Linked DNA regions of Embleya scabrispora. Each later gene encodes a partner of the first gene's protein in a complex. Links are inferred from orthologs where the notes say so. Each region holds a gene or a part of one and is shown in the gene's direction. Other genes may lie near its edges. The genes, in order: tig and rpsG.

What was found.
Region 2: the proteins of tig (region 1) and rpsG are in contact, whole or in part, in a crystal structure (PDB 3GTY), measured with the Thermotoga maritima proteins. The link is inferred for Embleya scabrispora from one-to-one orthologs. Residues at the interface, in WP_004081061.1 of Thermotoga maritima: Glu122, Val124, Val129, Leu130, Tyr133, Glu188, Gly259, Ile262, Tyr263, Glu266, Ser270, Glu273, Gln274, Glu277, Arg308, Gln311, Ile312, Ser315, Tyr316, Glu325, Arg329, Arg336, Leu363, Phe366, Trp367, Arg373, Leu377, Arg381, Leu384, Glu387; in WP_004081843.1 of Thermotoga maritima: Lys34, Lys52, Lys55, Glu59, Arg62, Gln63, Glu66, Asn67, Lys69, Val71, Arg95, Ala109, Lys110, Lys111, Gly112, Arg113, Pro114, Glu117, Glu121, Ile124, Ala125, Tyr127, Asn128, Asn129, Thr130, Gly131, Lys135, Asp139, Arg142, Met143.

Annotation. Positions count from the first base shown.
Region 1 is NZ_MWQN01000001.1:4,546,602-4,557,939, forward strand. Bases 3,636-6,455 are described here. They hold tig (trigger factor), read left to right. Parts: upstream 3,636-4,241; coding sequence 4,242-5,669; downstream 5,670-6,455. Other genes in these bases: B4N89_RS20115 (DMT family transporter), read left to right, coding at 3,636-3,640; B4N89_RS51520 (ATP-dependent Clp protease proteolytic subunit), read left to right, coding at 6,098-6,455. In the rest of the region: B4N89_RS20095 (sensor domain-containing protein), read right to left, coding at 1-374; B4N89_RS20105 (hypothetical protein), read right to left, coding at 700-1,494; B4N89_RS20110 (ADP-ribosylglycohydrolase family protein), read right to left, coding at 1,779-2,672; more of B4N89_RS20115, read left to right, coding at 2,804-3,635; more of B4N89_RS51520, read left to right, coding at 6,456-6,670; B4N89_RS20140 (ATP-dependent Clp protease proteolytic subunit), read left to right, coding at 6,776-7,438; ATP-dependent Clp protease ATP-binding subunit ClpX, read left to right, coding at 7,601-8,881; B4N89_RS20150 (hypothetical protein), read right to left, coding at 8,926-9,585; B4N89_RS20155 (hypothetical protein), read right to left, coding at 9,707-10,420; B4N89_RS20160 (valine--tRNA ligase), read left to right, coding at 10,691-11,338. UniProt on the Bacillus subtilis protein: Involved in protein export. Acts as a chaperone by maintaining the newly synthesized protein in an open conformation. Functions as a peptidyl-prolyl cis-trans isomerase.
Region 2 is NZ_MWQN01000001.1:2,576,445-2,587,808, reverse strand. Bases 1-2,846 are described here. They hold rpsG (30S ribosomal protein S7), read left to right. Parts: upstream 1-1,111; coding sequence 1,112-1,582; downstream 1,583-2,846. Other genes in these bases: fusA (elongation factor G), read left to right, coding at 1,625-2,846; rpsL (30S ribosomal protein S12), read left to right, coding at 738-1,112; B4N89_RS50690 (DUF4190 domain-containing protein), read left to right, coding at 1-287. Also shown: more of fusA, read left to right, coding at 2,847-3,754; tuf (elongation factor Tu), read left to right, coding at 3,888-5,081; rpsJ (30S ribosomal protein S10), read left to right, coding at 5,606-5,914; rplC (50S ribosomal protein L3), read left to right, coding at 5,928-6,572; rplD (50S ribosomal protein L4), read left to right, coding at 6,578-7,255; rplW (50S ribosomal protein L23), read left to right, coding at 7,252-7,593; rplB (50S ribosomal protein L2), read left to right, coding at 7,628-8,464; rpsS (30S ribosomal protein S19), read left to right, coding at 8,476-8,757; rplV (50S ribosomal protein L22), read left to right, coding at 8,801-9,145; rpsC (30S ribosomal protein S3), read left to right, coding at 9,145-10,017; rplP (50S ribosomal protein L16), read left to right, coding at 10,023-10,442; rpmC (50S ribosomal protein L29), read left to right, coding at 10,442-10,675; rpsQ (30S ribosomal protein S17), read left to right, coding at 10,672-10,953; rplN (50S ribosomal protein L14), read left to right, coding at 11,016-11,364.

The DNA of each region.
Region 1 (11,338 bases):
TCATAGGCGCCCGCGGGCATCTCGCCGGCGGTCAACAGCGCGGCGTCGAGCCGGGATTGCGCGGCGGGATCGGATCCGGTCCCGGTCCCGGCCCCGGTCGGCCCGAACGACTCCTCGATGGGCGGCAGCGCCGGCGGCGGCTCCCCCGGCGCGGTGGTCGCGGCCGGCGGAGCCACACTCGGCGCGGCCTCGGCGGTCGGAGTCGTGGCGGCCGGCGCCGACGGTACGGCGGCCCTGCCCGCGGCGGGCGCGGTCGCCCGACCCGCCTCGTACTCGCGTGCCAGCGCCTTCTCGTCCCGGCCACACGCGGTGGCGGCCAGAAGCAGGGCCCCGGCAACCGCCGCCGTGCCCACCCGGATCACGATCTTGCGCATGCGCGCCTTCCTCCGAAGCAACGGACCCGACCCGCCGCGGGGTCGGAACGATCCGGACGACCGGAACCACACGAGCGAGCCGAACACGAACCGCCACCGCCGGCCGCATGCCACGAGGCGGCGCGGCGCGGCCCCCACCGGCGTGGGATCGGTCGGCGACGCGAGGGGCCTCATCATCGCGGACGCCCCGCGCCTTTGCCAACCGTCCGGCGCCACCCGCATCGGTGCCTGACCGGCCGTCAAAAAGCCCGCCCACTCGTCGGATTCGCTCCGGGGGCGAAGGCGAGGGTGGTGGGCCGGTCGGAGCACGACCCACCGCCCCGGATCAGCCCTTGGCCGCCGCCACGACCTTCTCGACCTGCCTGGTCACCGTCGCGGTGTCCGGCAGTTTGGGAGTGGTGCCGGTGAACTCGACGATCCTGACGACGACCAGCGTGCCGCCGACGCGGACCACGACCTGCCCGCCGCTGCCGCCGTCCTCCGGCGTGCTGTGGATCGCGAGCGTCTCGTCGCCCAGTTTGGGGTGGGCGGCCTCGGCGTGCTTGACCGTCGAGGCCTCGCCCTCGGAGTCCTTCGTGGTGAGCGAACCGCACTTCGCGAGCGCGGTCCGCGCCTTGCCCAGCACCGTTTCCGCGTCGGTGCCCGCGAACGCGAACAACTCGGTCGTGATCACCGCCGACGGCGTCGGGGCGCCGCCGATCGTCACCGCGGCCTGGGCCGCGGCCGCCGGCTTGACGGCGCCCTGGCGCGGCAGCAGCAGGTCGGTGACCGGTTGGCAGTCGGGCGCCGCCGCCGTCACCCGCTCGCCGGCCCCCTTGGGCTCCCGGGTGAGGTAGGTGCCCTGCGGCAGCTCCGCCGCCGTGAGGAGCGCCTTCTCCAACTGTGCGGCGGTCAGCGGCGTTGCGGCCGGGGCACCCGAGGCGCCGGGCGCGCCGGGCGCCCCCGCGCCGGGCGCCCCCGCGGCCGGCGCGGGCGCGGTGGCCGGGGGCGTGGAGGGCGTGCTGCTCGCGGCGGGCTTCCCCTCGGTCTTCTTGTCGTCGTCGGAGCCGCACGCGGTGGCCGCGAACACCACCGAACCGATGAGCACCAGCGAACTCGACCGAAACAGGGACTTGCGCATGAAGACGGAATCCTCCGGGGAAGGTCGGCCGTGTCCCGGGCCGCGTCGCGTCGTCACGAGGGAGCGGACGAGGCGGCGCGGACCGACGGGATGTGATCGGCCGTCAGGAAAGCGGTGGCAGCGACCGTGCGCCGATCGACGTCCCCCCACGAGACGTGCGTCCGACGGCGAACGGGCCGAGGGCTCCCGTCCGACGCGACGCGAACCACCCTGCACAGCAGGGGAGTCCGGGCCCGGATGACGAGAGCGCGCTCATCATGATGCAGCACCCTCACCTTTGCCAACTATTTAAGCCGAGCGGCCTCGATCACCTCGCGCCACCACGTCGGCAGCGCCTCCACATGCCCGACCCACCCGGTCGGCAACTCGGCGCGGACACCGACGATTCCCCCGACGATCGCGCACGTCGTGTCCACGTCGCCGCCCGCGCTCGCGGTCGACCAGAACGCCGCCGCGTAGTCGTCGAGGTGCCGGGCCGCCGACCAGATCGCGAACGGGACGGTGTCGGGGGCGCTCACCAGGCGGCCGTTGCCGAGCGCGCGACCCACCGCGCGAGAGTCCGTCCGGCTTGCCGACTCCACTGCGGCGCCCAGGCGTTCGCGGACCAGGCCGGCGGGTGTGCGGTCCCGGACGAAGGTGATGAAGTCGGCCGGCTCCGGCCGCTCCAGGGTGGCCGCGCCCGCCGCCGCCACGGCCACCGCCACCGCGCCCGCGACGCCCTCGGGGTGGGTGTGCGTCACCTCGGCCGAGCGCGCCGCCTGCTCCACCACCGCGTCGAGGTCGGCCGCGAACCACGCGCCCAGCGGCGCCACCCGCATCGCGGCCCCGTTGCCCCACGAGCCCTGCCCGTCGAACGGTTCGGCGGCCAACGTCCGCCAGTCGCCGCCCTGACGCACCAGGCGCAACATCCGGTTCGTCGAGGGCCCGTAGCCCCGATCGAAGTCGTGCCGCACCGCGAACGCCCGGGCCAACGCGTCCTGGTCGACGCGCCCGCGCCGGACCAGTTCGGCGTGCAGGACGCAGGCCATCTCGGTGTCGTCGGTCCACGGCCACTCGCCGTCCGGAAGGCGACGGTCGGCGAGGCGGCGGAGGTTGTCGGGAACGAAGAACTGGGCGCCCAGAGCGTCACCGAGCGCGAGACCCCGCAGGGAGGCGAGGGCCGAGGAGTGATGAGTCATATGGACGGCCATTATCGTGCCCGCCGTGCTTGGATGATCCGAATGACGTGCCATCAGCTACCGGCGTCCGGCGGCGAGTTCGCCCGCCCGGGCGGTGTGGCCGGAGTCGACCGCCGGCTCGCGGTGCGTGCGTGACCCCGGCGGTCGCCGCCGCCGTACTCGGCTCGGCCGGGTTGCACGCCGCCTGGAACGCGCTCGCGCACGGCCTCGGGGACCGACGCGGGACCATGGTCATGATCCAGGTGGCGAGCCTGGGCATCGGGCTGGTCTGCCTGCCGTTCGTCGGCGTCCCGGCGGCCGGCGCGTGGCCCTGGCTGCTCGGCTCGGCCGCCCTGCACATGGTGTACAACCTGCTGCTGCTCGCGACCTATCGGCTCGGCGACTTCGGTCAGGTGTACCCGATCGCCCGGGGCACCTCCCCGTGGGTCACCGCGCTGATCGGGGTGACCCTGCTGCACGAATACCTCACCGTGACGCAGACCGTCGGCGTGGTGGTGATCTCGGTCGGGATGCTCGTGCTCGCCCTGGCCGGCGGTATACCGCGCCGAACCGAGGCCGCCGCCGTCGCGGCCGCGTTCGTCACCGGCTGCGCGATCGCGCTGTACACCGTCCTGGACGGCGTCGGCGCCCGCTCCTCCGGCTCGGCGATGTCCTACGCGGCCTGGCTCTTCGTCCTCGAATCGGCCCCGACCATCGTGGTCCTGCACCTGCGCCGCGAGCCCACCCGTGAGCGCAACCCGCAACGCGCCTGGGGCCTGCTCGGCGGCGCCATGTCGATCGCCGCGTACACCCTGGTCATCTGGGCCCAGACCCGAGGAACCCTGGCCACGATCGCCGCCCTGCGGGAAACCTCGGTGGTGATCGGCGCCGTGATCGGCACGGTCGTCTTCCACGAGACCTACGGCCGCCACCGCCTCGTCGCCACGATCCTGGTCCTGCTCGGCATCACCGCGATCAACATCGCGTAGCCCACCGGAGCAACGCCGGCCAACCGGGACAAAAAGTGAGATTGGCGACTTTATCCATCGGTCCCACGGACGGGTCGGCCGCGTAAGAGATCCGAAAATCCACCCGGAGGACCCCGGCGTCGACCCGGAAAGGTCGGGACCGAGGCCCACCGAGTCAAGGCCGCAGCCCCCGCGAGCCGTGTCCGGGCACGACAAAGGCCCAGTTCGGAGAAACAACCTCCGACCTGGGCCTTTACCTTTGGAGCGGGTGACGAGGATCGAACTCGCACCACTAGCTTGGAAGGCTAGGGCTCTACCATTGAGCTACACCCGCAGCTGGTGTGGCGTGCACGTGGCGCCTAGGTTAGCGGATTGGTGCGCGGCCAGTGCAGACTCTAGCGTGTCGTCCTCTAGACTTCATCGGGCGCCACGGGGCGTAGCGTAGTGGCTAGCGCGCCTGCTTTGGGAGCAGGAGATCGGGAGTTCGAGTCTCCCCGCCCCGACCACCACATCGAGAATTCGCTGCAGGATGGATCGGTAGCACCGGTTCTGAACCTTCAGTGTGCCGTCAGGCAAGATGCACAGGCCCGGAAGAACAGCCCGCAGCAAGGAGACCCTTACCGTGAAGAGCGCCGTCGAGACGTTGAACCCGACCCGGGTTCGGCTCACCGTCGAGGTTCCCTCCGAGGAGCTGAAGCCCAGCCTCGACGCGGCGTACAAGAAGATCGGCAAGCAGGTGACGGTCCCGGGCTTCCGCAAGGGCAAGATCCCGGCGCGCATCATCGACCAGCGCTTCGGTCGCGAGGCCGTCTTCGTCGAGGCGTTCGACGACATCCTGTCCTCGTCGTACGGCAAGGCCGTCGAGGAGAACGAGCTGCGCGTGCTGGGCCAGCCCGAGGTCACCGAGGTCACCGACGTGACCGAGCTGGCCGGCGGCGCCGATCTGAAGTTCACCGCAGAGGTCGACACCCGTCCCGAGATCGAGCTGCCGGACTACTCCGGCATCGAGGTCGAGGTCGATGACATCACCGTCACCGACGAGGACGTCGCCGAGAAGATCGAAGAGCTGCGCGACCGCTTCGGTGCGCTGAACACCGTCGAGCGGGCCGCGGCCGAGGGCGACACCGTCGTCATCGACATCGAGGCCAAGGTCGACGGCGAGGTCCTGGAGGACGGCGTCGCGAAGGCGATGTCGTACCAGATCGGCGGCGACACGATGCTGGACGGCCTCGACGCCGCCGTCATCGGCGCGTCGGCCGGCGAGACCAAGACCTTCGAGACCGAGCTCCAGGGCGGCAGCGCCGCCGGGCAGACGGCCGAGGTCTCGGTCGTGGTGACCACCGTCAAGGCCAAGGAGCTCCCCGAGCTCGACGACGACTTCGCGCAGCTGGCCAGCGAGTTCGACACGCTGGACGAGCTGAAGGCGGACCTGCGCGAGAAGCTGGACCACCAGAAGCTGCACGACCAGCAGAACGAGGGCCGGGACAAGGTCCTCGAAGCCCTGCTGGAGCAGATCGAGGTGCCGCTGCCGGAGAGCATCGTCACCGAGGAGATCGAGCAGCGCCGCGGTCAGCTGGAGCAGCAGCTCGGCATGATGGGCATGGACCTGGCCAAGTGGCTGGAGATCCAGGGCCAGACCGCCGAGGAGTACGAGGAAGAGCTCCAGGACAGCGTGCGCAAGGGCATGCGCGCCCAGTTCGTGCTCGACGAGGTCGTGAAGAAGGAGCAGCTCTCCGTCAACCAGGAAGAGCTGACCCAGCACCTCATCCAGCGGGCGCAGCAGTCCGGCATGAGCCCCGACCAGTTCGCCCAGCAGGTCATGCAGTCCGGCTACGTGCCGGTCCTGGTCGGCGAGGTCGCCCGCGGCAAGGCCCTCGAGGTCATCGCCAAGAGCGCCAAGGCCAAGGACGCCTCGGGCAACGAGGTCGGCCTCGGTGTCGACCTGCACGCGGACGACCACGAGGGCCACGACCACGCCGAGACCGAAGAGGCCGCGGCGACGGACGAGGCCACCACGGACGAGACCGCGGCGGACAAGGCCGAGGCCTGATCCACTCGCGCACCGGCCACGGCCGGCGCGGCACGCGACACCCGGGCCCGGTCCCCGCTTCGGCGGGGGCCGGGCCCGTCGGCATGCTCCGCAGGCCCGCAGAGGGGCGCACACGCCTCGGCGGAGGCATCCGGTGCCCGGCGGTCGATCCGGGTCGGATCCGCGCGCGACTACCCCGGCACCGGCCGGATATCGCCCTGCTGCGCTCTGGGCGAACAGTCCTGAGTCTGGGATGGCCTGCGACGATCCGCGCGTTAGGGTCGCTGTACGAAGGGGGTCACCCGCCACAAACGCAGGTGCCTCCCAAGGTCGACTTCGTGACGGCTCGGGATTGCCGTCGGAAACGAGCAGGTGGATACGTGACGAATCCGCAGATCGTGACTCCGGGGCTCGCGGTGCCCACTTCGCGTGCATCTCAGCCGGGTGGGATGGGGCTCGACGACCAGGTCTACAACCGGTTGCTGCGCGAGCGGATCATCTTCCTCGGCTCGGTCGTCGAGGACCAGATCGCCAACGCGATCTCCGCCCAGCTTCTGCTGCTGAACGCGGAGGACCCGGAAAAGGACATCTGGCTCTACGTCAACTCGCCCGGTGGCTCCATCACCGCCGGTATGGCGATCTACGACACGATGCAGTGGATCAGCAACGATGTCGCGACCGTCGCGATGGGCCTGGCCGCCTCGATGGGCCAGTTCCTGTTGACCGCCGGAGCCCCCGGCAAGCGCATCGCGCTGGCCAACTCCGAGATCCTGATGCACCAGCCGTCCGCCGGCCTCGGCGGCTCGGCGTCCGACATCAAGATCCAGGCCGAGCAGCTGCTGCGCACCAAGCGCAAGATGACTCGCCTGATCGCACACCATTCCGGGCAGACCCCCGAGAAGATCGAGCACGACTCGGACCGCGACCGCTGGTTCTCCGCCGAAGAGGCCAAGGAATACGGCCTGGTGGACCACGTCGTTCGCAGTGCGGCCGAGGTTCCCAACACCGGCAGCACCAGCTGATCCCGGCGTCCGTACCGACCGACCGCACAGCCGACAAGCGCTGACGGCGGTCACCGGTCGCCCGGCAACCGAGTCGAGTCCGCAGTCCCGGAGGGCTGAGATTTCATGAACGACAATCTGTTCCACCGGCCCGAGGGCCTGGCACCCCTGGCCTCGCGCAGCGCCGAGAGCCGCTATGTCCTGCCGCGCTTCATCGAGCGCACGTCGCAGGGCTACCGCGAGCAGGACCCGTACACCAAGCTGTTCGAAGAGCGGATCATCTTCCTCGGCGTCCAGGTCGACGACGCGTCGGCCAACGACGTGATGGCGCAGCTCCTGACGCTCGAGTCGATGGACCCCGATCGGGACATCTCGATGTACATCAACTCGCCCGGCGGGTCCTTCACGGCGCTCACCGCGATCTACGACACGATGCAGTTCGTGCGCCCCGACATCCAGACGGTGTGCATGGGCCAGGCGGCCTCCGCCGCGGCCGTGCTGCTCGCCGCGGGAACTCCGGGCAAGCGAATGGCGCTGCCGAACTCCCGCATTCTCATCCACCAGCCGTACAGTGAAACCGGGCGCGCGCAAGTCAGCGACCTGGAGATCCAGGCTCGTGAGATCCAGCGCATGCGCACCATGCTGGAGACGATGCTCGCCAAGCACACGACCAAGCCGATCGAGCAGATTCGCGACGACATCGAGCGCGACAAGATTCTGACGGCCGAAGAGGCGCTCGCGTACGGCCTCATCGACGAGATCACGGCACCTCGGAAGGTCGTCGGCTAGTGTCCCCGCCCGGTCGGCGGCTTGCCGCCGACCGGACAACGGTGACCGGTTGATGGTCAAAACCGGGGGAAACCGGGGGAGCGGAGATTCCGGCGGGGTACCGTCGAAAGACCAGGCACCAGGTCCGGTACATCCGGGGCCCAGGCGAAGGAGATGCACCTCGTGGCACGCATCGGTGACGGTGGCGACCTGCTCAAGTGCTCGTTCTGTGGAAAGAGCCAGAAGCAGGTGAAGAAGCTCATTGCCGGTCCGGGTGTCTACATCTGCGACGAGTGCATCGACCTGTGCAACGAGATCATCGAGGAGGAGCTCTCCGAGTCCTCCGAGTTGAAGTTCGAGGAGCTTCCCAAGCCGCGGGAGATCTACGAATTCCTCGACGGCTACGTGGTCGGGCAGGAAGTCGCCAAGAAGGCGCTTTCGGTGGCGGTGTACAACCACTACAAGCGGGTCCAGGCCGGCGAGGCGGGCAAGGCCTCGCGCGACGACGGCGTGGAGTTGGCCAAGTCGAACATCCTGCTGCTCGGGCCGACCGGCTGCGGCAAGACGCTCCTGGCGCAGACCCTGGCGCGGATGCTCAACGTGCCGTTCGCCATCGCCGACGCGACCGCGCTCACCGAGGCGGGCTACGTCGGCGAGGATGTGGAGAACATCCTCCTCAAGCTGATCCAGGCGGCCGACTACGACGTCAAGAAGGCCGAGACCGGGATCATCTACATCGACGAGGTGGACAAGATCGCTCGCAAGAGCGAGAACCCCTCGATCACCCGCGACGTGTCCGGCGAGGGTGTCCAGCAGGCGCTGCTGAAGATCATCGAGGGCACCACCGCGAGTGTGCCGCCGCAGGGCGGGCGCAAGCACCCGCACCAGGAGTTCATCCAGATCGACACGACGAACGTGCTGTTCATCGTGGGCGGCGCGTTCGCCGGCCTGGAGAAGATCATCGAGGGCCGGGTCGGTCGCAAGGGCATCGGCTTCGGCGCGCAGATCCGCTCCAAGCGCGATGTGGAGAGCGCCGACTCGTTCGCCGACGTGATGCCCGAGGACCTGCTCAAGTTCGGCATGATCCCCGAGTTCATCGGCCGACTGCCGGTGCTCACCTCGGTGCACAACCTGGACCGCGAGGCGCTGATCCAGATCCTGACCGAGCCCAAGAACGCGCTGGTCAAGCAGTACCGCCGGCTGTTCGAACTCGACGGCGTCGAGTTGGACTTCGAGATGGAGGCGCTGGAGGCGATCGCCGATCAGGCGATCATGCGCGGCACCGGTGCCCGCGGCCTGCGCGCGATCCTCGAAGAGGTGCTCCAGTCGGTGATGTACGAGGTCCCGTCCCGCAAGGACGTGGCCCGCGTGGTGGTCACCGACCAGGTGGTGCTCAAGCACGTCAACCCCACGCTGGTGCCGCGCGACGTGGTCAAGCGCGAGCGGCGCGACAAGAGCGCCTGATCGAGGCCGGGTCGGGCCGGCGTGCCGGCCCCGACCCCGATGGCCTATCGGGCGGTACCCGCGTACACGTTGGCGATCACCAGGCGGGCGTGGGCCGTGCCCGCGCCGTCGCTGACGTAGATCAGATCGTGCTCGTCGCCCCACAGGCACATCGCCGTGGTGGGGTTGTGCCAGCACCGGAGCAGCCCCGGCGGACCGCCGGGCACCGGCGCCTCCTCGGGCGTCGCGACCGCCGGTACGAAGTCCCTGACGTAGGCCATCGGCGCCGTCTCGCGCCTGCTCGCCAGGGTCAGCAACACCGTCTCCCGGGTCTGTGCGCCGCCGAAGACCTCGGTGCGCACGTCGGTGAAGGTGCGGGCCATCGTCGCGGACAACTCGGCCACCGCAGGCGGGAGTTCGGTGCGGGCCACCGGCCCGCGGCCCTCGATCGCGGCAGGCATCGCGAGCGGCCCGGACATCCGTGCGGCGGCCGGTGCGGTGGGCAGGCCACGCGGTGTGCGGGCCCCGTCGCCGCCGGTGTCCAGGAGCAGCAGCACGGTCACCACGGCGGCGGTCACCACCAGCGCGCTGCCGAGTACGCCGGCCAGGAGCACGAGCCGTTCCCGCGACCGGCTCCCGCCCGGGTCCGGGTGGCCCGGCGGGCCGAACGGATACCCCGCCCCGCCCGTCCCGGGCCCCTGCCCGCCGCCGTATCCGTCGCCCATCGCCCCCACCGCCCCGTGGTCCGGCCGTACGTCATCGGTACCCGGTACAACGACGGCGGGGCCGCGAGGCGACGCGCGAACCGGTGTTCGACCGGCCGGGCCCGCGCGTCGCCGACGGGCGCTACTTCTCCAGGTCCGCGCGCATCGCCTTGAACTTCACCGCGGCCTGGTCCGCCGACAACCGGTCGAAGTACGCGACGGCCGTGGTGTACCGGTCCGCCCATCCGCAGATCGCCGCCGGCCGGGCGTCCTGGGCCGGTACACACTCCAGGGTGCCGCCCAGCGGGCCCGGGTCGTAGCCCTTCATGGAGAGCCCCGCCGGAACGCCGCCCTCGGTGGCGTTCACGTGGTCGACCATGCCGCGGACCATGTGCTCCAGGCGCTTCCCGTCGATCCCGGTCATCCCGTCCACCCCGACGAACAACACCGAGCGCGGGCCGGACCCGGCCGCGCCGTACGCCGCGACCAGTACGTTGTTCGCCGGCGAGCGCACCTCGCCCGGATCGACCGGGACGTCGCTCGGCCCGTCCGGCAGCCGGACCAGGCCACCGGCCTGGGCGGACGGCCGGAGCCGCGGGACACCGTCCGAGCCGGCCGGCCGGCCCGACGGGGCCGACGTCGACGGCGCGGTCGACACGTTCTTGCCGGGCGGCAGGGTCGGCGGCTTCGTGACGGTCGCGGTCGACAGGACCTTCTCCGGCGGCGCCGTCGTGGCGGCCTGTGCCGGGCCGCTCTTGTCGTCCTTGTCGTCCTTGGCCCCGCAACCCGTCAGCACGGTGGCCCCGAGCAGCGAGAAGGTGGCGGCGGTGAGCAGTGTCGCGGTGCGAGTACGCACGAAGATCCCCCCGGATTCGAGAACTCACGGACATCGGGCCGCTCCCGGCGCTGCGACCGACGCGTGATCGGCGAAACCGGAACGGCTTGTACCGCAAGCTAGCGGTGCCCGCCGGCCGGCGGGGTCGCGGTGACAGCACGGTGACAAGCGCGAGACGTCGTCGACGCGAAACCGGCCCGCGCCGGCCGCGTCGTCGCCCCCCGCCCGCCGCCCGCCCGCCGTCGGCTTGCCGCGTCGAAGGCGCCCACGCGCCTTCCGTAGACTGGGGCGGTGACCGAGAACACCACTCCCGCAGCCGCTGCCGCCGAGCAGCCGCAGGCCCTTCCCTCCCAGTACACCCCCGCCGAGGTAGAGGGGAAACTGTACGAGCGCTGGGTAGCCGCGGGTTGGTTCGAGGCCGACGCCAAGAGCGACAAGCCGCCGTACACGATCGTCATCCCGCCGCCGAACGTGACCGGGCAGTTGCACCTCGGTCACGCGTTCCAGCACACGCTGATGGACGCGCTCACCCGCCGCAAGCGCATGCAGGGCTTCGAGGCGCTGTGGCTGCCCGGCATGGACCACGCCGGCATCGCCACCCAGAACGTGGTCGAGCGCGAACTGGCCAAGGAGGGCAAGTCGCGGCACGACCTGGGCCGCGAGGCGTTCGTGGACCGGGTCTGGCAGTGGAAGGAAGAGTACGGCGGGCGGATCCTCGGCCAGATGCGCCGGCTCGGCGACGGCGTCGACTGGTCGCGCGAGCGGTTCACCATGGACGAGGGCCTGTCCCGGGCCGTGCAGACCATCTTCAAGCGGCTCTACGACGACGAGCTGATCTACCGCGCCGAGCGCATCATCAACTGGTGCCCGCGCTGTCTGACCGCGATCTCCGACATCGAGGTCGAGCACCAGGACGACGAGGGCGAGCTGGTCTCGATT
Region 2 (11,364 bases), 2.0 Mb from region 1 along the record:
CCCAGCCGGGCACCAACGGCCTGGCCATCGCGTCGATGATCCTGGGCATCGTCTGGATCTACTGGCTCGGCAGCCTGCTCGCGGTGATCTTCGGGCACATAGCCCTGGCCCAGACCGCCCGCACCGGCCAGGAGGGCCGCGGCATGGCGATCGCCGGCGTGGTGCTCGGCTGGGTCGGCATGGCGGTGCTCGCGGTGGTGATCGTGGCGCTCATCGTCGATTCCGGGCACGACCACGGGTATTCCGATTACCTCGGCCTGCTCGTCGGAGGAAGCGGCGTGCGCTGACCCGAAGCCCGGCCCGCCCGGGGGAGCGGCCCCGTGCGCTCGTTCGCCTCTTGCCGCGATGCCGGGTACGGTGGGGCCCGGAGAGTGACATATCGGCCCGAGCGAATCGGTGCTCCACCAGCGTGAGAGCGTCGGATTCGGTGTCGTGGTGGGGGTCTTTCTTTTCGCTTTGACCTCTGCTGCTGTGGTAGGTAGTCTCTCTCCTTGTGCCTGGGGTGTCCCCGGGCTCTTGTGCCTGCGCTCACCGCAAACCTCTCGGGATGCGTGCGTGAGAGGGCGCGGGAGACCGACCCGCAGCCTCCTGAGCAAGCACACTCCCAAGACCGGGCGACACGCCCGACCGCGGGGGTCGGGCTTGCCGGTGGTTCCGGCGTCGACCGGGATGCAGGCCGATTCAGACATTGCAGTCGCTTCAAAAAGACCGCTCGGCACGAAGAAGACGGAGACGCGGTGCCCACGATCCAGCAGCTGGTCCGAAAGGGCCGCCAGGACAAGGTCGACAAGGCCAAGACTCCGGCGCTCAAGGGGAGCCCGCAGCGTCGCGGCGTGTGCACCCGTGTTTACACGACGACGCCGAAGAAGCCGAACTCTGCGCTTCGCAAGGTCGCGCGTGTGCGCCTCACGAGTGGCATCGAGGTGACGGCCTACATTCCCGGCGAGGGTCACAACCTCCAGGAGCACTCCATCGTGCTCGTTCGCGGTGGTCGTGTGAAGGACCTCCCCGGTGTCCGCTACAAGATCATCCGTGGTTCGCTCGACACCCAGGGTGTCAAGAACCGCAAGCAGGCGCGCAGCCGCTACGGCGCGAAGAAGGAGAAGAGCTAATGCCGCGTAAGGGCCCTGCCCCCAAGCGACCGGTCATCATCGACCCGGTTTACAACTCGCCGCTGGTCACCTCGCTGGTGAACAAGGTCCTGATGAGCGGCAAGCGCTCCGTCGCCGAGAAGATCGTCTATGGCGCGCTCGAAGGCTGCCGCGAGAAGACCGGTACCGACCCGGTCATCACGCTCAAGCGCGCGCTCGAGAACGTGAAGCCGACCCTCGAGGTCCGCAGCCGCCGTGTCGGTGGCGCGACCTACCAGGTGCCGGTCGAGGTCCGTCCGGGCCGCTCCACGACCCTCGCTCTCCGCTGGCTCGTCGGCTACTCCCGCGCCCGTCGCGAGAAGACGATGACCGAGCGTTTGATGAACGAGCTGCTGGACGCGAGCAACGGTCTGGGTGCCGCGGTCAAGCGCCGCGAGGACACCCACAAGATGGCCGAGTCCAACAAGGCCTTCGCGCACTACCGCTGGTAGTTCCACCCGCAACGACGAGAAGCCGAGAGAAGACAAGCCACGATGGCTACCACTGCTCTTGATCTGGCCAAGGTCCGAAACATCGGCATCATGGCCCACATCGACGCGGGCAAGACCACCACCACCGAGCGGATCCTGTTCTACACCGGGGTCAACTACAAGATCGGTGAGGTTCATGAGGGCGCTGCCACCATGGACTGGATGGAACAGGAGCAGGAGCGCGGCATCACCATCACGTCTGCCGCGACGACCTGTCACTGGACGCTCGACGACGTCGATCACACGATCAACATCATCGACACCCCGGGCCACGTCGACTTCACCGTCGAGGTGGAGCGTTCGCTGCGCGTGCTCGACGGCGCCGTCACCGTCTTCGACGGTGTCGCCGGCGTGGAGCCGCAGTCCGAGACCGTTTGGCGTCAGGCCGACCGGTACGGCGTGCCGCGCATCTGCTTCGTGAACAAGCTCGACCGCACCGGCGCCGAGTTCCACCGCTGCGTCGACATGATCGACGCGCGCCTGGGCGCGGTTCCGCTGGTCATGCAGCTGCCGATCGGCACCGAGATGGACTTCCAGGGCGTTGTCGACCTGGTCGCCATGAAGGCGCTGGTCTGGTCCGCCGAAGCGGCCAAGGGCGAGATGTACGACGTCGTCGACATCCCGGCCACGCACGTCGAGGCGGCCGCCGAATACCGCGGCAAGCTGCTCGAGACGATCGCCGAATACGACGACCAGATGATGGAGCTGTACCTGGAGGGCCAGGAGCCCGACACGGAGCAGCTGATCGCCGCGATCCGTCGCGCGACCATCGCCTCGACCAAGGGTGAGAACAAGGGCAAGCCCACGTTCACCCCCGTGTTCTGCGGTACCGCGTTCAAGAACAAGGGCGTCCAGCCCCTGCTCGACGCGGTCGTGCGCTACCTGCCGTCGCCGCTCGACATCGAGGGCATCCAGGGTCACGCGGTCAACAACGAAGAGGAAGTCATCGTTCGCCAGCCGAGCGACGACGAGCCCTTCGCGGGCCTCGCGTTCAAGATCATGCGTGACCCGCACCTCGGCAAGCTCACCTTCGTCCGGGTCTACTCGGGTGTCCTGGAAGCCGGCAGCTCCGTGCTGAACTCGGTGAAGGGCAAGAAGGAGCGCATCGGCAAGATCTACCGGATGCACGCGAACAAGCGTGAGGAGATCCCGTCGGTCGGCGCGGGCGACATCATCGCGGTGATGGGTCTGAAGGACACCACCACCGGCGAGACGCTCTGCGACCCGTCGAACGCGGTGATCCTGGAGTCGATGACGTTCCCGGCCCCGGTCATCGAGGTCGCGATCGAGCCGAAGTCCAAGGGCGACCAGGAGAAGCTGGGTGTCGCCATCCAGTCCCTCGCCGCAGAGGACCCCTCCTTCCAGGTGCACACCGAGGAGGAGACCGGCCAGACCATCATCGGTGGCATGGGCGAGCTGCACCTCGAGGTGCTCGTCGACCGGATGAAGCGCGAGTTCCGCGTGGAGGCCAACGTCGGCAAGCCGCAGGTGGCCTACCGCGAGACGATCCGCAAGGTCGTCGAGCGCGTGGACTACACGCACAAGAAGCAGACCGGTGGTACCGGTCAGTTCGCCAAGGTGCAGATCGCGCTCGAGCCGCTCGAGGGCGACGCGTACGAGTTCGTCAACAAGGTCACCGGTGGCCGCATCCCGAGGGAGTACATCCCCTCGGTCGACGCGGGCGCGCAGGAGGCCATGCAGTACGGCGTGCTCGCGGGCTACCCGATGGTCGGCGTGCGTCTGACGCTGATCGACGGTGGCTACCACGAGGTCGACTCGTCCGAACTCGCCTTCAAGATCGCCGGTTCGCAGGCGTTCAAGGAAGCGGCTCGGCAGGCGTCGCCGGCTCTTCTCGAGCCGATGATGGCCGTCGAGGTCACCACGCCCGAGGACTACATGGGCGATGTGATCGGCGACCTCAACTCGCGTCGCGGCCAGATCCAGGCCATGGACGAGCGCTTCGGTGCGCGTGTCGTCAAGGCTCTGGTCCCGCTGTCGGAGATGTTCGGCTATGTCGGCGACCTCCGCAGCAAGACCTCGGGTCGCGCGAGCTACTCCATGCAGTTCGACTCCTACGCCGAGGTTCCGAGGAACGTCGCCGAGGAGATCATCGCCAAGTCGCGCGGCGAGTAATTTCCCGCAGGCGCGGCACCAGCGATACCTGGGGGACCCGGGGTCCGTAGACGGACTCCGGGGCCTCCGCCCCGGCTCACCCCCGATACCCGACGTCGTACGGCGTAAAGAACCAGTCCACAGGAGGACCCCAGTGGCGAAGGCTAAGTTCGAGCGGACTAAGCCGCACGTCAACATCGGCACCATTGGTCACATCGACCACGGTAAGACGACGCTGACCGCGGCGATTACCAAGGTGCTGCACGACGCGTACCCGGACCTGAACCCCTTCACGCCGTTCGACCAGATCGACAAGGCGCCGGAGGAGCGGCAGCGCGGTATCACGATCTCGATCGCGCACGTCGAGTACCAGACGGAGAACCGTCACTACGCGCACGTCGACTGCCCCGGGCACGCCGACTACATCAAGAACATGATCACCGGTGCCGCGCAGATGGACGGCGCGATCCTCGTGGTCGCCGCCACCGACGGCCCGATGCCGCAGACCAAGGAGCACGTGCTCCTGGCCCGCCAGGTCGGCGTTCCGTACATCGTGGTCGCGCTGAACAAGGCCGACATGGTGGACGACGAGGAGATCCTGGAGCTCGTCGAGCTCGAGGTGCGCGAGCTCCTCTCCGAGTACGAGTTCCCGGGCGACGACCTTCCGGTCGTGCGGGTCTCGGCGCTCAAGGCGCTCGAGGGCGACAAGGAGTGGGGTGGCAAGCTCCTCGAGCTGATGGCCGCCGTCGACGAGGCGATCCCGACCCCGCCGCGTGACACCGACAAGCCGTTCCTCATGCCCGTCGAGGACGTCTTCACGATCACCGGTCGTGGCACGGTCGTCACCGGCCGCATCGAGCGTGGCATCGTCAAGGTCAACGAGACTGTCGACATCGTCGGCATCAAGGAGACCAAGACCACCACCACGGTCACCGGCATCGAGATGTTCCGCAAGCTGCTCGACGAGGGCCAGGCGGGCGAGAACGTCGGTCTGCTCCTCCGCGGCATCAAGCGCGAGGACGTCGAGCGCGGCCAGGTCATCATCAAGCCGGGTTCGGTCACGCCGCACACCGACTTCGAGGCCCAGGTCTACATCCTGTCGAAGGACGAGGGTGGCCGTCACACCCCCTTCTTCAACAACTACCGGCCGCAGTTCTACTTCCGTACGACGGACGTGACCGGCGTGGTGACCCTCCCCGAGGGCACCGAGATGGTCATGCCGGGTGACAACACCGGCATGGACGTCGCGCTGATCCAGCCGATCGCCATGGAAGAGGGCCTGCGTTTCGCCATCCGCGAGGGTGGCCGCACCGTGGGCGCCGGCCAGGTCGTCAAGATCAAGAAGTGATGAAATCCCGCCCGCCGGTCCACCTGGGTCGGCGGGCGGGGCTTTGTCCGGATCGATTCCACCCCCTAGGTGGGACCGGATATCCATTGCTCGGGGGCTCTCTCCATCCCGGGGGAGCCGCTCGATTGGCCAAGCCCGCCATCGGTGGGGCATACTAGCCAAGTTGCTCGGATGGACAACGGGCTGCGCCGTGCCTGTCGCGAAGACGGTACGTAGCGCGGCCCCCGTTGGCTCCGAACAATCGGTGGACTTCTGTCCTGCCACCCATGCAGCCGGCGTCGTCGCTTAGTGACCTCGTGCCGTCCTTTCGCTTGCCGCAGCGAAGGTGACGCCGAGCGTACGTTGCCCAGGCCCCCAGGCCGCCCGTAAGGGTTTCCAAGGGGCGCTTGTGAGCAACAAGGCGACACGCCCGACCGCGGGGGTCGGCGGGGAAGGGAAACCCCGAGGGGTTTTCAGCCCAAGTCTTCTCCCCGTGTCAGCGGGGGTGATCCGCAGCGGTACGAGAGAAGGAATTCGAAGCAGCCATGGCGGGACAGAAGATCCGCATCAGGCTCAAGGCCTACGACCACGAGGTCATCGACAGCTCGGCGAAGAAGATCGTCGAGACGGTGACGCGTACTGGTGCGCAGGTTGCGGGACCGGTGCCGCTGCCGACCGAGAAGAACGTGTACTGCGTCATCCGCTCGCCGCACAAGTACAAGGACTCGCGCGAGCACTTCGAGATGCGCACTCACAAGCGGCTCATCGACATCCTCGACCCCACGCCGAAGACGGTCGACTCGCTCATGCGTCTCGACCTGCCGGCCGGCGTCGACATCGAGATCAAGCTCTGAGGACGCACCGACGATGACGAAGCAGATGAAGGGCATCCTGGGCAAGAAGCTCGGCATGACCCAGGTCTGGGACGAGAACAACCGCGTCGTTCCAGTGACTGTGGTCGAGGCCGGGCCGTGCGTCGTGACCCAGGTCCGCAACAGCGAGGTCGACGGCTACTCCGCCGTCCAGATCGCGTTCGGCGCGATCGACCCGCGCAAGGTGAACAAGCCGCTCGCCGGCCACTTCGCCAAGGCCGGTGTGACCCCGCGTCGCCACCTGGTCGAGCTCCGCACCTCCGACGCCGGCGAGTACACGCTGGCGCAGGAGATCACCGCCGATGTGTTCGAGGCCGGCCAAAAGGTCGACGTCATGGGCACCTCGAAGGGTAAGGGCACGGCCGGTGTCATGAAGCGACATGGCTTCAAGGGTCTCGGCAGCTCGCACGGTACGCAGCGCAAGCACCGCTCGCCCGGCTCGATCGGTGGCTGCGCCACCCCGGGTCGTGTGTTCAAGGGTGTGCGCATGGCGGGCCGCATGGGCAACGAGCGCGTCTCCACCCAGAACCTGACCGTTCACGCCGTGGACGCGGAGAAGGGCCTGCTCCTGATCAAGGGTGCGGTCCCCGGTCCGAACGGCGGCCTGGTTCTGGTGCGCACTGCGGCGAAGGGTGTGTGAATCTCATGACCAGCATTGACGTTCTTTCGCCCGCCGGCGACAAGTCCGGGACGATCGAGCTCCCCGCGGGGATCTTCGACGTCCAGGTGAGCATCCCGACGATCCACCAGGTCGTCGTGGCGCAGCTCGCCGCCGCCCGTCAGGGCACGCACAAGACCAAGACTCGTGGCGAGGTCCGCGGCGGTGGGCGCAAGCCGTACCGCCAGAAGGGCACCGGTCGCGCCCGTCAGGGCTCGACCCGCGCGCCGCAGTTCGCCGGTGGTGGCGTCGTGCACGGTCCCGTGCCGCGCGACTACGAGCAGCGGACCCCGAAGAAGATGAAGGCCTCCGCCCTGCGCGGCGCCCTCTCGGACCGGGCTCGGCACGAGCGCATCCACTGCGTCTCCGCGCTGGTCGAGGGCGAGACGCCTTCGGTCAAGGCCGCGAAGACCCTCCTCGGCAAGATCAGCGAGCGCAAGAACCTGCTCCTGGTCGTCGAGAAGTCCGACACCGCCGCCTGGCTGAGCGCTCGCAACCTCCCGCAGGTGCACGTGCTCGAGGTCGGGCAGCTGAACACCTACGACGTGCTCGTCTCCGACGACGTGGTCTTCACGAAGGCCGCTCTGGAGCGCTTCATCGCCGGACCGGCGAAGGCTGCCTCGGCGGTCGCGGGCTCCGACGAGCTCGAAGGGAGCATCGCGTGAGCACCGACACCGTCGAGAGCACGACGAAGGTCACCAGCAAGACCTACACCGACCCGCGCGACGTGCTGCTGAAGCCGGTGATCTCGGAGAAGAGCTACGGGCTCATCGACGAGAACAAGTACACGTTCATCGTGCACCCCGACGCCAACAAGACCCAGATCAAGCAGGCCGTCATCGCGGTCTTCGGGGTCAAGGTCGAAAGCGTCAACACGATCAACCGCGTCGGCAAGCGCAAGCGCACCAAGACCGGTTTCGGCAAGCGCAAGGACACGAAGCGCGCGATCGTCACCCTTGCAGAGGGCGAGCGGATCGACATCTTCGGTGGACCCGTCGGCTGACGGCCGCTGATACGGACGAGGACTAAGAGAAGCCATGGGCATCCGCAAGTACAAGCCGACGACGCCGGGCCGTCGTGGCGCCAGCGTCGCCGACTTCGTCGAGATCACGCGGTCCGAGCCGGAGAAGTCGCTGGTCCGCCCTCTGCACAGCAAGGGTGGTCGTAACAACCACGGCCGCGTGACCGCTCGCCACCAGGGTGGCGGACACAAGCGCGCGTACCGACTGATCGACTTCCGGCGCAACGACAAGGACGGCGTTCCGGCCAAGGTCGCGCACATCGAGTACGACCCGAACCGCACCGCGCGCATCGCTCTCCTGCACTACGCGGACGGCGAGAAGCGCTACATCCTGTGCCCGAACAAGCTGAAGCAGGGCGACCGGATCGAGAACGGTCCGGGCGCCGACATCAAGCCGGGCAACAACATGCCGCTCCGGAACATCCCGGTCGGTACGGTCATCCACGCCATCGAGCTCCGGCCCGGTGGCGGCGCGAAGATCGCCCGTTCCGCGGGTGTCAGCGTGCAGCTGCTGGCGAAGGAGGGCGCCCACGCGACCCTCCGCATGCCCTCGGGCGAGATTCGCCTGGTGGACGTGCGCTGCCGGGCGACGGTCGGCGAGATCGGCAATGCCGAGCAGTCGAACATCAACTGGGGCAAGGCCGGTCGCATGCGCTGGAAGGGCAAGCGCCCGACCGTCCGCGGTGTGGCGATGAACCCCATCGACCACCCGCACGGTGGTGGTGAGGGCAAGACCTCCGGTGGTCGCCACCCGGTGAGCCCCTGGGGCAAGCCCGAGGGTCGTACTCGTCGGCCGAAGAAGGCCAGCGACAAGCTCATCATCCGCCGCCGCAAGACGAACAAGAAGCGCTAGGAGCAGTCTCGATGCCGCGCAGTCTGAAGAAGGGACCCTTCGTCGACGGCCACCTCATCAAGAAGGTGGACGTACAGAACGACAAGGGAACCAAGAACGTCATCAAGACCTGGTCCCGCCGCTCGATGATCGTCCCGGCGATGTTGGGCCACACGATCGCGGTGCACGACGGCCGCAAGCACGTCCCGGTGTTCGTGACCGAGTCGATGGTCGGCCACAAGCTCGGCGAGTTCGCGCCGACTCGGACCTTCCGCGGTCACGAGAAGGACGACCGGAAGTCGCGTCGTCGCTGACGCGGCGAATCGCATGGATATCGAGATGAGCAAGGGGACGTCGATGGAAGCCAGGGCTCAGGCGCGGTACATCCGCGTCACGCCCATGAAGGCCCGCCGTGTGGTGGACCTCATCCGTGGCATGAACGCCGCGGAGGCCCAGGCGGTCCTGCGATTCGCCCCGCAGGCCGCGAGTGAGCCGGTCGGCAAGGTGCTGGACAGCGCCATTGCCAACGCCGGTCACAACCACAACCTGGACACGAACAACCTGTACGTGTCCTCCGCCTACGTGGACGAGGGTCCGACCCTCAAGCGTTTCCGTCCGCGGGCACAGGGCCGGGCGTACCGCATCCGCAAGCGCACCAGCCACATCACCGTGGTTGTCGCCGAGAAGGAGAGGACCCGCTAGTGGGCCAGAAGGTTAACCCGCACGGGTTCCGTCTCGGCATCACCACGGACTTCAAGTCCCGGTGGTACGCCGACAAGCTGTACAAGGACTACGTCGGCGAGGACGTCAAGATTCGTCAGATGATGACGAAGGGCATGGAGCGCGCCGGGATCTCGAAGGTCGAGATCGAGCGCACCCGTGAGCGCGTCCGCGTCGACATCCACACCGCCCGGCCGGGCATCGTCATCGGCCGTCGTGGTGCGGAGGCCGACCGCATCCGCGGTGAGCTGGAGAAGCTCACCGGCAAGCAGGTCCAGCTGAACATCCTCGAGGTCAAGAACCCCGAGGTGGACGCCCAGCTGGTCGCGCAGGGTGTGGCCGAGCAGCTTTCGAGCCGCGTGTCCTTCCGCCGCGCGATGCGCAAGGCGATGCAGAGCTCCATGAAGGCCGGGGCCAAGGGCATCAAGATCCAGTGCGGTGGTCGTCTGGGTGGGGCCGAGATGTCCCGTTCGGAGTTCTACCGCGAGGGTCGGGTGCCGCTGCACACGCTGCGCGCCAACGTCGACTACGGCTTCTTCGAGGCCCGTACGACGTTCGGTCGCATCGGTGTGAAGGTGTGGATCTACAAGGGCGACGTGAAGAACATCGCCGAGGTCCGTGCCGAGAACGCCGCGGCGCGTGCCAGCAACCGTCCCGCCCGTGGTGGCGCTCCCGAGCGTCCCCGCCGCGGCGAGGGTGGCGGCGGCGGTCGTGGTGGCGAGCGCGGTGGCCGTGGTGGCCGCGGCGGACGTCCGCAGCAGAACGACGCGCAGGCCACCGGTTCCTCGGACACCGGTTCCGCGCCGGCGGCCGAGGCTGTGAACTCGGCGCCCGAATCCGGATCGGAGGCCTGACCCCGATGCTGATCCCCCGCAGGGTCAAGCACCGCAAGCAGCACCACCCCAAGCGTGGTGGCCGCGCCAAGGGCGGTACGGAACTGGCGTTCGGCGAGTACGGCATCCAGGCCCTCGGCCAGGCGTACGTCACCAACCGTCAGATCGAGTCCGCTCGTATCGCCATCACCCGGCACATCCGCCGTGGTGGCAAGGTGTGGATCAACATCTACCCCGACCGTCCGCTGACCAAGAAGCCTGCCGAGACCCGCATGGGTTCCGGTAAGGGCTCGCCCGAGTGGTGGGTCGCGAACGTCAAGCCCGGTCGGGTGATGTTCGAACTGTCGTACCCGAACGAGAAGGTGGCTCGTGAGGCGCTCACCCGCGCCGTGCACAAGCTGCCGATGAAGTGCCGGATCGTCCGGCGCGAGGCTGGTGAGGCGTGATGGCGGCCGTTACCAAGGCGTCCGAGCTCCGCGAACTCGGTGACGAGGAGATCGTCGCCAAGCTCCGCGAAGCCAAGGAGGAGCTGTTCAACCTCCGTTTCCAGGCGGCGACCGGGCAGCTCGAAAACCACGGGCGGCTCAAGGCTGTCCGTAAGGACATCGCCCGGATCTACACGCTGATGCGCGAGCGCGAGCTGGGCATCGACGTGCAGGAGACCGGAGGCGCGGCGTGAGCGAGAAGACTGAGATGACTGAAGCAGCCCGGGGATTCCGCAAGACCCGTGAGGGCCTCGTCGTCAGCGACAAGATGGACAAGACCGTCGTCGTCGCCGTCGAGGACCGCGTGAAGCACCCGATGTACGGCAAGGTCATCCGCCGCACGAACAAGCTGAAGGCTCACGACGAGCAGAACGCCTGTGGCGTCGGTGACCGTGTCGTCCTCATGGAGACTCGGCCGCTGTCCGCCAGCAAGCGCTGGCGCATCGTCGAGATCCTCGAAAAGGCCAAGTAGCGAGCGCCGGTCGCCCCACCATCCGTGGGTCGTGACCGCGACGTGACGATCAGGAGTTAGACGTGATCCAGCAGGAGTCGCGACTGCGAGTCGCCGACAACACGGGTGCGAAGGAGATTCTCTGCATCCGTGTGCTCGGTGGCTCCGGCCGGCGCTACGCGGGCATCGGGGACGTCATCGTTGCCACCGTCAAGGACGCGATCCCCGGTGGCAACGTGAAGAAGGGCGACGTCATCAAGGCGGTCGTCGTGCGGACGGTCAAGGAGCGCCGGCGTGTCGACGGCTCCTACATCCGCTTCGACGAGAACGCCGCCGTCGTCCTGAAGAACGATGGCGAACCCCGTGGCACCCGTATTTTCGGCCCGGTCGGCCGTGAGCTTCGCGAGAAGAAGTTCATGAAGATCATCTCGC